Regions from separate parts of the Saccharomonospora cyanea NA-134 genome, predicted to be linked through region 3. Evidence: predicted binding sites of a transcription regulator. Region 3 holds the regulator's gene; each other region holds the start of a gene.
What was found. Region 3 encodes LexA, which represses DNA repair genes until DNA is damaged. Its sites were predicted from a motif close to CGAACACGTGTTCG; they were not measured.

Region 1 (4,460 bases), 1.5 Mb from region 3:
ATTCGCCGAACCTGTCCACCGGAGGTGGCCCCGGTGGCGGCCTCGGTCCGGGTGGTAGCGGCGGTGGCTTCAGCGGCGCCGGCGGCCCGGGCGCGCTCGGTGCCGGCGGTGCGATGGGCGTCGGCGGTGCGATGGGCGCAGCCGGGCCGGGTGCCGCGAGCGGCGCCGCGGCACCGGGCGCCTCGTCGGGACTGGCAGGTCGTGGCGCGATGGGCGGCGCGGCAGCGGCCGGGGCCGGCGCGCGCGGCATGGGAGGTATGCCGATGGGTGCCATGGGCGGAGCCGGCGGCCGGGGCCAGGGAGCCGAGGACGAGGAGCACCAGCGGAAGTACCTGATCGAGGAGGACGGCGACTCCTTGTTCGGCAGCGACGAGCTCACCGCGCCCCCGGTCATCGGCGAGTAGCCCCTCTCGGGGTCCGTCCAGGAAAGAAGGAACGGGAAACACCGTGCTGGAACAGCAGGTGAGCATGTCGACGTCCACCATGCTCACCCTCATTCGCCGCACCGGCGCCGAACCCCACACCGTGCTGGCGAGCACACCGACGTGGGAGGACGAGCGCGGCAGGAAACTGGCCGACGAGCGGGCCGACGCCGAGTTGGCCCGCCTCGGACTGCACGACGGCCGGAGTGTGCACCCCGGACTGACGGCCACGGTGGAAGCGATCGCCCGCCCCGCGTTGGAGTACTACGCGTGGATCAACGGCGGCATCGAGAAGCAGGCCCTCAACTACACGGTGCTGGCGGGGACGGCGTCCGGTGAGGCGTTCGTTCTGGTTCGGAACTCGGACGCGAACACCGTGGCACTCGGGTCCGTCCACCCGAACGAGCTGATGGAGAACTTCGTCGCGCAGTTGCCGAACCTCGGCCCGGGCCGGGGTCATGCCATGCGCGTTTCGAAGAGCGAACTCTCCGGCGGCGCGAAGCAGCGTGAGTTCGACGGCGGCGATTTCTCGGTGATGTCCACCGGGCGGCGCAGCGCGGCGAGCACCGAGGTTGCCGAGATGCGCCGCATCCTCGGACTGCCGAGGCTGGGCGGCGGCAGCCTGTACGTCGCCGCCCGCAACCGCGGCGGCAGGCGGGAGCGTGCCGAACGCCCCGTGAACTACATCGACACCGCGGAGGGCCGCTGGCTCACCGAGGAGGTTCCGGGCAGCGGGGAACCGGCCATCGCCTTCTCGCCGGCTTCTCCACAGCTCCTCGCCGACCGGTTACGTTCCGCACAGAGCCGTCTTCCGGCCACCTGATTTCACCCCACCCGTTCAGCCCAGCGTGTCGTCACGCAACGCTGGGTCATTTTGTCCACAGCTGCGGCCCGGGGCGTCAGACGCTCCGGGCCGCGACACGCCGATGGGTGCTTTTCGCGCGACACGCCGATAATTCCCCCACAAAGTTCTCCACAGGTTATCCACAGGGCCTGAACAGGGCTTTTCTTAAACCGGACACAAGTTGTCCACAGTCTGTCCACAGCTTTCGGCGAGCCTGTGGTTAGTTCGGGCCAGTCATCCCCAAGTTATCCACAGTTCTATCCACAGGCTGGATTGCGATAGTCCTTCCGAGCGATCTAGCGTGCCCGTGCGGACGCGAAACACGGGCCGCGACGCCCGCTCCCCACTCCGTCCTGCTCTAGACTGTCGAACGGGTGTTCGACCATGTGTCGACCTTCCAGGAGGTGCCTGCAGCAGTGGCGATCACCGACGACCGCAGCCCTGCGTTCACTGCCGAGCACGGTGGGTTCGAGCGCCAGCCGCCGCAGGACACGGCGGCGGAGCAGTCGGTGCTCGGCGGCATGCTGCTGTCCAAGGACGCGATCGCCGACGTCGTCGAGGTGCTGCGGCCAGGTGACTTCTACCGTCCCGCCCATCAGGCCGTCTACGACTGCATCCTCGACCTCTACGGACGCGGCGAGCCCGCCGACCCGATCACCGTGTCGGCGGAACTGGAGCGCAGGGGCGAACTGGCGAGGGTCGGCGGCGCACCGTACCTGCACACGCTGATCGCCACCGTGCCCACGGCCGCCAACGCCGGGTACTACGCGAGGATCGTGGCCGAGAAGGCCATCCTGCGCAGGCTCGTGGAAGCGGGCACCCGCATCGTGCAGTACGGCTACGGAGCCGACAGCAGCGACGGCGGTGACGTCAACGAGGTCGTCGACAGGGCACAGTCGGCGATCTACGAGGTCACCGAACGGCGCACCAGCGAGGACTACGTCGCACTGGAGGAACTGCTCCAGCCGACGATGGACGAGATCGACGCGATCGCGTCCCGGGGCGGCGTGTCCCAGGGCATTCCCACGGGGTTCACCGACCTCGACGAGGTGACCAACGGGCTGCACCCGGGCCAGATGATCATCATCGCAGCCCGCCCGGGTGTCGGTAAGTCCACACTCGGACTGGACTTCGCGCGTTCCTGCTCCATCAAGCACGGCATGACCAGCGTGATCTTCTCGCTGGAGATGAGCCGGACCGAGATCGTCATGCGCATGCTCTCGGCGGAGGCGAAGATCAGGCTCGCGGACATGCGCGGTGGCCGCATGACCGACGACGACTGGACGCGGCTGGCCCGCCGGATGAGCGAGATCAGCGAGGCGCCGCTGTTCATCGACGACTCGCCGAACCTGACGATGATGGAGATCCGGGCGAAGGCGCGTCGGCTCAAGCAACGCAACGACCTCAAGCTGATCGTCGTCGACTACATGCAGCTGATGACCTCGGGCAAGCGCGTCGAGTCGAGGCAGCAGGAGGTCTCGGAGTTCTCGCGGCAGTTGAAGCTGCTGGCCAAGGAACTCGAGGTGCCCGTGGTGGCGATCAGCCAGCTCAACCGTGGTCCCGAGCAGCGCACCGACAAGCGCCCGATGCTCGCCGACCTGCGTGAATCCGGATCGCTGGAGCAGGACGCCGACATGGTGATGCTCATCCACCGCCCCGACGCCTGGGAGCGCGACGACCCGCGCGCGGGCGAGGCGGACCTGATCCTGGCCAAGCACCGTGCCGGTCCGACGAGCACCATCAGCGTGGCGCACCAGCTCCACTACAGCCGCTTCACCGACCTCGCCACCGAGTGAGCCGCCTCGCGGGAGCACCTCGGCTCCGGTCGCCGTTCCGGGTCCACAGGCCGCTGCGACGGGAGAAAACCCCGAAGTGGGCAGCCCGCTCTGGTGGGCTGACTTCGTTCTGGCCCAACCGAGGCCGTGACGGCGGAGGCGGCCGTGATCACCGCCCCGCACTCGTCCACCGCCCGCTGGTGCTCCCTCGGGGTCGAAACGCTGCCGTGCCCACGTCCGGAGTCCTTCCCCGCGACGGTGACACGCGCCCCGGCGACGACCTGACCCGGGACTTCTCCCTGTGGGGTGCCCAACGCTGAGAAGCTCGCGGCACGCGGCACTCCGATTTGAGAGTTTTCCGGCATAATCCCAGCACTTTCTCGGAAAAGTCCCAAAAAGCACTTCAATGACACACTTGAAGGGTAGGAAAACCGCTCTTCGAAGGGACTTCTTTCGCATGAATGCCGTGACCGCCGAATCCGTTGTGCGCCACATCGTCGAGTCGTTCGACGGGGTCCACATCGTCGAGAACGCCGGTGACACGTTCTGCTTCTACGGGCCGGACGGCGACGTCGACATCGCTCGCACGCTGCCGTTCGCCACCGTCGTGACAGGTGATCACTACGAAACCGTGTCCCGGCTGGACGCCGACGGCGCGTACCGGCTCAACATCGGGCTCACCAAGGCGAGCTACGTCGAACGGTTCGGACCCGCGCCCACCGAGCGCGACGCGGACGGGGTCCTCGTCACCGAGGCCGACTACACGGCCAGGGACGTGCTCATGCCGCACCCGTTCTACGCGTCGCAGTACTGGGTGGGTGTGGTGAACCCGAGCCCCGCGACGTTCGACCTGGTGCGTCCGCTGCTGGTGGAGGCGTACGAGTTCGCGGTGAGGAAGTACGACAACCGGACCGCGCGAGCCGAGCGCTGAGGACGCCTCACGAGAGCACGATTCCGGCGTCGCACAGGGCCTGCTCCACGCGCAGGCGCTCGACGTCCCGTTCGATGCCCTCGGCGACTTCGTCGAGCTGCTGGGGGACACCGACGGACTCGCACGCCTGCGCGAGCAGGGCGTCGTAGGCGGCGGTCGCGGCTCTGCGCCGGACGACGGGTGTTCCGGGACCGAAGCAGGCGAGTGTCCGACGGACCCGGCGCAGGTCCGCCGCCAGTCGTTCGACGGGCGGGTGGGCCGGCGCCGGAGTCCGTACCCTCCGGCGCCGGAGTGCCGCGAGCCAGCGCGGTACGGCCAGCGCGGCGGAGAAGACCAGCGTGGGGGCCACCACGACGCCGAGGTAGATCAGGACGTTCCCGACCATGCCTCATGGTAGGCGCGGACCGAAGCTGGCGAACAGGTCAGCGCAGCGGTATCATATTTGTTGAAAGTTCAATATTGGGAGCTGTGATGGCCGACCGCATGCC
Region 2 (4,460 bases), 2.5 Mb from region 3:
CGTCGCCGACCACGCGCGACGACTTCACGTACGCGTGGTTGGGCCGGTAACCGTTCTCGTGCATCGAGTAGAGGATGCGGCGGTGTACCGGCTTGAGGCCGTCGCGCGCGTCGGGCAGCGCGCGGGAGTGGATGACCGAGTACGCGTACTCCAGGTACGAGTCCTCGATCTCGGTCTTCACCGGGTTGTCGAAGACCCGCGCGCCCGCCTGGTCGAAGGCCGATGGGTCGACGCGGGTGGTCGGGTTCTTGCGCCGTGCCATGACTTAGTCGTCGCTTCCTGTCTTCGTCAGATGTCGATCGCGGCCTGGTCGACCCGCTCGGCCGAGGTGATGAGCCACCTGCGGCGGGGTTCGACCTTCTCGCCCATGAGCAGTTCCAGTGCGGCCTCGGCGGCGTCGGCGTCGTCCAGGGTGATGCGGCGCACCGAGCGCGTGGCCGGGTTCATCGTGGTCTCCCACAGCTCTTCGGCGTCCATCTCACCGAGGCCCTTGAACCGGGGAACCGGTTTGACGACCTGCCTGCCCGCCCGCTCCAGTTCGGCGACCTTCGCCTCCATCTCGCGCTCGGTGTAGGTGTAGAAGGTCTCCGGGTTGCGGCCCTTCGTGGTGATCTTGTGCAGCGGTGGCATGGCCGCGTACAGCCTGCCCTCGGAGATCACCGGACGCATGTACCGCGCGAACAGCGTGATCAACAGCGTCCGGATGTGCGACCCGTCGACGTCGGCGTCGGCCATGAGGATCACGCGGCCGTAGCGCATGGCGGAGACGTCGAACGTCCGTCCCGTGCCCGCGCCGAGCACCTGCACGATCGACGCGATCTCGGCGTTCTTGAGTGCTTCGCCGAGGTTCGCCTTCTGTACGTTGAGGATCTTGCCGCGCAGCGGCAGCAGCGCCTGGTACTCCGACACGCGCGCCATCCGTGCCGAACCGAGCGCGCTGTCGCCCTCCACGAGGAACAGCTCGCTTCGGGCCACGCCGGTGCTGCGGCAGTCCACGAGCTTCGGTGGCATGGCCGCGCCCTCCAGCGCGGTCTTGCGGCGGGCGGCGTCCTTCTGCTGTTTCTGGGTCAGCCGCACCCGCGAGGCGTCGACGATCTTCTGCAGTACCGTCTTGACCTCGGCCTTCGTCTTGCGGTTGTCGGCCCACGCCTTGAGGTGCTTCTCGACGAGCCCCTGGATCACCTTGGTGATGCCCGTGGTGGACAGCTCGTCCTTCGTCTGCGAGGTGAACTGCGGTTCCGGGATGCGTACGTGCACGACCGCGGTGAGGCCCTCGCACACGTCGTCGAGGATGGGCAGGTCCTCCTTGGCCTTGAGCAGCCCGCGAGTGCGGGAGATCGCGTCGTGCACGGCGCGCACCAGGCCGCGTTCGAAGCCCTTCCGGTGCGTTCCACCGTGGACGTTGCGGATGGTGTTGGTGAAGCACTCGACGGTGCGTTCGTAGCCGGTACCCCAGCGCAGCGCGACCTCGACCTCGGCCCGGCGTTCCACGTTGGACTGCATGACACCGTTGGCGTCGGCGGCGTTCTCCTTGTAGGTGCCCTCACCGGCGATGAACTGGGTCTCGCACACGGCGCGGTCGCCCGCGGGCGCGAGGAACTCCACCATGTCCGCCAGCCCGTTCGGGTAGTGGAAGGTCTCCTCGTTGATGGCCGAGTCGGTGGCGGTGCGCAGCACGTACGTGACGCCGGGCACGAGGAACGCGGTGTGCCGCAGCTTCGTGCGCACCAGCTCCAGGTCGAGTACTGCGCCCTTCTCGAAGTAGCGGGCGTCGTGCCAGTACCGGATGGTGGTGCCGGTGGCCTCCCCGCGCTTCATCTTCCGCACGAAGCGCAAGCCCGACTGCCGCGTGAACTTCGCCTTCGGGCCGGGCCCGTCGAAGACACCGGGCACACCGCGGGCGAACGACATCTCGTGGACCTTGCCGCCCTGCCGCACCGTGACGTCGAACCGCAGCGACAGCGCGTTGACGGCGGAGGCGCCCACGCCGTGCAGCCCACCGGAGGTCTTGTATCCGGAGCCGCCGAACTTTCCGCCCGCGTGCAGCCGCGTCAGCACGAGTTCCACACCGCTCAGCCCGGACTTGCCGTGGGTGCCGGTGGGGATGCCGCGCCCGTCGTCGGCGACCTCCACACTGCCGTCGGCGTGCAGCGTGACCACGACCTTCGTCGCGTGGCCCGCGACACCCTCGTCGGTGGAGTTGTCCACGATCTCCGTGAACAGGTGGTTGACCCCGCGACTGTCGGTGGACCCGATGTACATGCCGGGTCGCTTGCGCACCGCTTCGAGACCTTCGAGGTGCGTGAGGTCGTCGGCCCCGTAGAGGTTCTCAGCAGAGGCAGTCACGTGGTCGCTCTCCCAGGTCGTGATACGCGGAATCGTGACGGGCGCGCCGAGCAGTTTCGGTCAACTGTTCGAGTGCCGCATCAGCGTAGTGCAGGGTAACGACAGTGGCGACGCGCGTGTGGTGCAACGCCGGTGTGTCCGGTGTCATTCCCGCCCGAACCCCACCCGGACGTCATTCCCGCCCGAACCCCACCCGGACGTCATTCCCGCCCGAACTCCGCCCGGACACCGAGCAGCCTCACGGGACGGTCCACCGTGAAGCGTCCGAACACCTCCTCGGCGGCGCGTGACAGGACCTCGACGTCCATGGTCGGCGACGGCAGGGTCACACTGCGTGTCCGCGTGACGAACGGTGCGAAACGGACCTTCACGGCGACGCGCGCGGCGGGCCGCCCCTCGGCGGCGACGTCGTCCGCCACCCTCTCGACCAGACGCGCGAGGTGGGCGCGGAGCTCCCCGGGGTCGTGGACGTTGTGCTGGAACGTCGTCTCGCGGCTACGGGACTTCGGCACGTACGGCGTGGCCGTGACCTCCCGGTCGCCCATGCCGTGGGCCAGAACACGGAAGTACGGGCCGAGCGTGGGGCCGAACTCCGCCGCCAGCTCGCCGGGGTCGGCGGCGGCGAGTTCGCCGACGGTGGTGATGCCGTGCTCGGCGAGTCTGTCCCGGGTTCTCGCGCCCACCCCCCACAGCGCGTCGGGAGGCCGCTCCCCCATGACGTCGACCCAGTTGTGCCTGGTCAGGCGGTACACGCCGCCCGGTTTGGCGAAGCCGGTGGCGAGCTTGGCGGTGTGCTTGTTGTCTCCGATCCCGACCGCGCACGACAGCCCCGTGCGGTCGGCCACAGCCCGCCGGACCTCCCGCGCGAGGGCCTCGGGATCGTCGGTTCCCACCCCGAGGAACGCCTCGTCCCAGCCCGCGACCTCGACCACGACGGGAAACTCCCGCAACACCGCCATCACGCGTTCGGAGACCTCCTCGTAGGCGGACGCGTCCGACGCCACGAACACCGCGTCGGGACAGCGACGGGCGGCCGTGCGCAACGGCATGCCCGAGTGCACGCCGCACTCCCTGGCCTCGTAGGAGGCGGTGGCCACCACCCCGCGCTGTGTCGGATCGCCCGTTCCTCCGACGACGACGGGCCTACCGCGCAGCTCAGGGTGGCGCGCGATCTCCACCGCCGCGATGAACTGGTCGAGATCCACGTGCAGCACCCAGTCCGCTGTGGACACGTCATGCAGTATGTGCCCCGCACGGCGTTCCGGCCAGACTCGCGGAAGCGGGAGGAGTAGAACGGCTGGACCCTGGGGTACCCGGCCGGGTGGCAGTACGACGGACGAAGGAAGGAGATCCCATGGCACAGCTGGTCCGGGAGCTGATGACCCCGCAGCCCGTCGCCCTACCCGGCGACACCCCCGTGCGCGACGCCGCCCGCAGAATGCGCGACGACGACATCGGCAACGTCCTGGTGTCCGACGGCGAGGACGTACGCGGCATCGTCACCGATCGGGACCTGGTGGTTCGCGCGCTCGCCGACCACGACGACCTCTCCAACACGCGGCTGCGCGACGTGTGCAGTGAGCAACTGATCACGGCTCGGCCCGACGACGAGGCCGGGAACGTCGTCGCCAGGATGCGTGAGCATGCCGTGCGCCGGGTCCCCGTCGTGGACCAGGGCAAGCCCGTCGGGATGTTCTCGATCGGCGACGCCGCGATGGAACGCGACCCGGACTCCGCGCTCGGTGACATCTCCGCGGCGAGGGGCAACCGCTGAGGCGGTACCGGCGCGGGTGCGCCGCGCTGAAATCGGATGCGGCCGCCACCGGCCGCGCCGTACCGTCGTCGCGTGTCGAACCGTGAACTGATCGCCCTGGGCACCGGGAGCCAGGTGCCGTCCCGCGCGCGTAACCACAACGGTTACCTCCTGCGTTGGGACTCGGCGGGCTTTCTGTTCGACCCCGGCGAGGGAACGCAACGGCAACTGACCTTCGCCGGGGTGCCCGCGAGCGCGGTCACCCGGATCTGTCTCACGCACTTCCACGGTGATCACTGCCTCGGTGTGCCCGGTGTCGTGCAACGGCTGTCGCTGGACGGTGTGGCACGGGTGCACGCGC
Region 3 (4,460 bases):
CCGCGTCCTCACTCGCTGTGGTCCTGCTGGGCCGAGGACTCGGCGATCGCCTCACGCAGGTTCTTGATCTCGGCTTCGAAGTCCTCGATCGACGAGAAGGACCGGTAGACGCTCGCGAACCTCAGGTACGCGACGGTGTCGAGTTCCCTGAGTGGGCCCAGAATGGCGAGACCCACCTCGTGGCTCGGAATCTCCGCGACCCCAGCCGCCCTGATCGAGTCCTCGACCTTCTGAGCGAGCTGTTTCAGAGCGTCGTCGTCGACAGGACGGCCCTGACAGGCCCGCCGCACTCCCCGAACCACCTTGTCCCGGCTGAACTGCTCGGTCACTCCCGACCGCTTGACGACGGCGAGCACCATCGTCTCCGACGTGGTGAACCGGCGGCCGCAGGCCGAGCACGACCGACGCCGTCGGATCGCCTGGCCCTCGTCCACCTCACGGGAATCGACGACCCGGGAGTCCGCGTGCCGACAGAACGGACACCGCACAGTCGAACACCTCCCGAAACATCCCCTGCACAGCAGGAACGCCACCGACAACGCACTCCACGGCGTACCGCGCGTGAGTGTCGTCCACGCCACGACCGGACACCACCGACAGTGAACGTAGAACCGATCCTACCCCAACTTGTGGACCAATTACAGCGATGTAACTACTAGATGTAGGGGTCGACCATAAGACGCGGCCCGGTCCACCGCAACCGCGACCCCCTCCCTCACCGGAGTGAGATCCGACCTAGGATGCCGCGCCCCGACACGCGCCCGGCGAGCCACCCCGCGGCCGCTCGAACGCGGCCCGGACAGCCTACGGTGCGCTCGGAACGGCCGCGCCGGGGCCGGGCCCCACGACCGCCGGGTCCGTGGCGACGAGTCCGAGGCCCACGACCGCCGCCGCCACCACGAGCGCCACCACCGCGAGCCACGGCCAGTGGGCACCACCGCAACGCCGTCCCCTCCTCGTGGGATCACCGCGCATGCCCCCACCACGCCGCAACCCCGGAGCAACCGGAGACCGCGTCGGAGGGCGACGCGCGCAGCGTCCACCGCCCGCGGCCGGCGGGCGGGCCGGAGCCACCCGGACCACATCTGAGCGCTTCGTCACCACGACCATGCCGGCCACCTCTTCCGCTCGACCGTCCACCCCGCGCCGTGGACCCACCACGCGGGCGAGCGCATACCGCCTCGAACACCCGTGCGAACATGTACCACCAAGACGCGCGAAGATCGAGCACCCAAGGCGTGTTGCTCGAACAAACGTTTGAAATCCCCGACGAAGCGGACTAGCGTCGCAACCGGATGTACGAAAAGCCCCACATCAGGTCGGGCTTACGACTGGGAGGCAAATCGCGGTGGCACGCAAGACAACGGGCAACGACGTGAGCGGCGGCGAGGTCCCCGACCTTCCGCGCACGGTCGAGAACCCGGACGAAAGCCTGACACCGCGCCAACGGAAAGTCCTCGAGGTGATCAGGACCTGGGTGGACAAGTACGGATACCCGCCGAGTGTCCGGGAAATCGGGGAGGCTGTCGGACTCACGTCCACCTCATCTGTTTCCCACCAATTGAAGGCGCTCCAGCGCAAGGGTTACCTACGGCGCGACGCCAATCGCCCGCGCGCGGTGGGAATGCTGACGATCGGCCGCGAGCGGTCGGCCGCGTCGTCGGGCTCACAGACCGAGGACCCGGTCCGCGAGCCCGCTCTCGTCCCGCTGGTGGGCCGTATCGCCGCGGGCGGGCCGGTACTCGCCGAGGAAGCGATCGAGGACGTCTTCCCGCTGCCGAAGGACATCGTCGGCGAGGGTGAGGTCTTCCTGCTCAGCGTCACCGGCGACTCGATGATCGGCGCGGCCATCACCGACGGCGACTGGGTCGTGGTGCGGCAACAGCCCACCGCCGAGAACGGCGACATCGTGGCAGCGATGATCGATGGTGAGGCCACGGTGAAAACGTTCAAGCGCAAGGACGACGGGCACGTCTGGCTGATGCCGCACAACGAGGCGTACGAACCGATTTCCGGTGACGACGCCACGATTCTCGGAAAGGTCGTCGCGGTCCTACGGCGACTGTGAAGGGGAGTCCGGCGATAACGGCGTGAACACCGGCGTACTCCTCACCGAGGAAAGACGGGCGGGTGTTCCGTGCGCCGTTTCCAACCCTTCCCTCGGTTCGGTCAGGCACGCGCCGCCCTACCGACGGCGGCGGCTGCCCCAGGCCACGAGCACAGCGGCGAGGACCGCGGCGACGGCGAGGGCAGGAGCCAGGCCGAGACCGGATTCCCGGTCGACCGGCTCCTCCGGTGCACTCGCCGCGCGATCCTTCGGTTCGGCCCTGCCGTCAGGTTGGGCGCCCACCAGCGAAACGGCGTCCCGAACGGCTCGCAGCGGCTCGCCACGGCCCTCGCTGGCGGACAGAAGCGTGCCGTCGGGGGTGAAGGCGATGGCCTCACCCTGTGCTTCGCCGGGCAGGGGAACGCGTACCGGGTCACGGGTGAACGCCGCCGCGACGTCCCCGTCGACCACCGGGTAGAGGTAGGCGTCCGTGTACGTGCGCAGGGCTACCACGCTACCGTCCGCCGACAGCGCGGCTCCCGTGACGAGCACGGTGCCCACGGCCCCGAGCGGACCTCCCTGCGTCCCGGTCGGCCGCAACGACACCGTACCGACCTCTTCGAGCGGGGTCGGCCCAGGACTGACGAGCGGCTCGGCCGGACGGTAGACGCGGGCGGAACCGACGACGTTCTTCGTGATGATGTACGGCGTGCCCGCGTGGTCCACCACGAGCGCCTCGGCGTCCTGGGGACCGTCCGGATACGTGAGGCGATACAGCACGGAGGTGCCGTCCCGCGACAGGGCGTGCACGGCCGCCGTCTCGCGTCGGCCACGGTTGTCCCCGGTGTCGCCGAGCCACAGGGTCCCGCCGGGGCCGAGTGCGAGGTCCTCGACGTCGTACGGATCCGTCGGAGCCGTCAGCACCTCTCGCACCCGGCAGGCGTCGTCCAGAACGGCGACCTCGACCTGTGTGCCGCCGTCACTCACGGCGTACACGTGGTCGGTGTCGGCGGCGAGCCCGGACAGCTCCTCGAGCCGAGGATCGTCGACCGAGCACACCACCTCGGGCGCGGCCACCGGGACGTCCTCGACCTGTCCGACGGGCGTGCCTGCGGACAGTGTCACTGTCACGAGTGCCGCCGTCACCACGACCAGGCCGAGTCGTCTCACTCCGCTACGTTAGCGTCACACGCGTGAGCCGTTCGTGACGTAGTCCGAAAGAGCAGCCGCGAGCTCCGGATACACCTTCGCCTTCAGCAGCGTTCCCTCGGGCCTGTGCTCCTCGGCCAGCACCTCGCCGTCCGCGTGTGCTCGCGCGACGAGCTCACCGTGCGTGTAGGGCACGAGGACCTCCACGAACGTCTCCGGCCGGGGCAGGCGCGCGGCGATCTCGGACACCAACGTGTCGAGTCCCTGCTCGCTGTGTGCCGAGACGATCACGGCGTCGGGCAGCAGGTTACGCAGCCGCGCGAGGGTCACCTCGTCGGCGACGTCGGCCTTGTTGACGACCACCAGCTCCGGAGGCAGCGGCTCCGACCGCTTCTCGGCGATCTCGCCGAGGACCTCGCGCACCGCGGTGACCTGGTCCTCGGGTGCGGGTGCCGCACCGTCGACCACGTGCAGCAGCAGGTCGGCGTCCGCCGCCTCGTCGAGCGTCGAACGGAACGCGTCCACCAACTGGTGGGGCAGGTGCCGCACGAATCCGACGGTGTCGGTGAGCGTGTACTCGAGCCCGTCGTGCGTCACGGCCCGCCGCGTGGTGGGGTCGAGCGTGGCGAACAGCGCGTCCTCCACGAGCACGCCCGCACCCGTGATGGCGTTGAGCAGGCTGGACTTGCCCGCGTTGGTGTAGCCGACGAGTGCGACGCTGGGCACCTCGTTGGCCACCCGGCGTCCCCGCTTGGTGGCCCGGATGGTGTCCATCGCGGCGATGTCCTTGCGCAGCTTCGCGATGCGCTTGTTGATGCGCCTGCGGTCGGTTTCCAGCTTCGTCTCACCGGGACCACGCAGACCCACACCACCGTTGGCACCACCGGCACGACCACCGGCCTGCCGCGACAGCGACTGACCCCAACCGCGCAGTCGCGGGATGAGGTACTGCAACTGCGCGAGTTCGACCTGCGCCTTGCCTTCACGCGAACGTGCGTGCTGGGCGAAGATGTCGAGGATCAGCGCCGTGCGGTCGATGACCTTCACCCGCAGCTTCTCCTCGAGCTGCCGCAACTGGCCGGGTGAGAGCTCACCGTCGCAGATCACCGTGTCGGCACCGGTCGAGACGACGATGTCGGCGAGTTCCCTCACCTTGCCCGACCCGATGTAGGTGGCGGGGTCCGGCCGCGAGCGACGCTGGACGACCCCTTCGAGCACCTCGGAGCCCGCTGTCTCGGCCAGGCGCGCGAGTTCGGCGAGGGAT

Region 1: the regulator LexA is predicted to act here: its motif matches at 1,634-1,647, upstream of dnaB (replicative DNA helicase).
Region 2: the regulator LexA is predicted to act here: its motif matches at 2,404-2,417, upstream of SACCYDRAFT_RS04635 (DNA gyrase/topoisomerase IV subunit B).

Annotation. Positions count from the first base shown of each region.
Region 1 covers NZ_CM001440.1:5,365,850-5,370,309, forward strand. The annotation lists gene SACCYDRAFT_RS25150 (hypothetical protein) at 1-404, shown strand, start outside; gene SACCYDRAFT_RS25155 (ESX secretion-associated protein EspG) at 448-1,245, shown strand; gene dnaB (replicative DNA helicase) at 1,683-3,062, shown strand; gene SACCYDRAFT_RS25165 (DUF6194 family protein) at 3,499-3,972, shown strand; gene SACCYDRAFT_RS25170 (hypothetical protein) at 3,980-4,357, opposite strand; gene SACCYDRAFT_RS25175 (dioxygenase family protein) at 4,444-4,460, shown strand, end outside.
Region 2 covers NZ_CM001440.1:940,563-945,022, reverse strand. The annotation lists gene SACCYDRAFT_RS04640 (DNA gyrase/topoisomerase IV subunit A) at 1-262, opposite strand, end outside; gene SACCYDRAFT_RS04635 (DNA gyrase/topoisomerase IV subunit B) at 289-2,346, opposite strand; gene SACCYDRAFT_RS04630 (DNA polymerase IV) at 2,547-3,578, opposite strand; gene SACCYDRAFT_RS04625 (CBS domain-containing protein) at 3,701-4,120, shown strand; gene SACCYDRAFT_RS04620 (ribonuclease Z) at 4,193-4,460, shown strand, end outside.
Region 3 covers NZ_CM001440.1:3,832,156-3,836,615, forward strand. The annotation lists gene nrdR (transcriptional regulator NrdR) at 9-488, opposite strand; gene SACCYDRAFT_RS26425 (hypothetical protein) at 805-975, opposite strand; gene lexA (transcriptional repressor LexA) at 1,349-2,068, shown strand; gene SACCYDRAFT_RS17750 (hypothetical protein) at 2,186-3,217, opposite strand; gene hflX (GTPase HflX) at 3,233-4,460, opposite strand, start outside.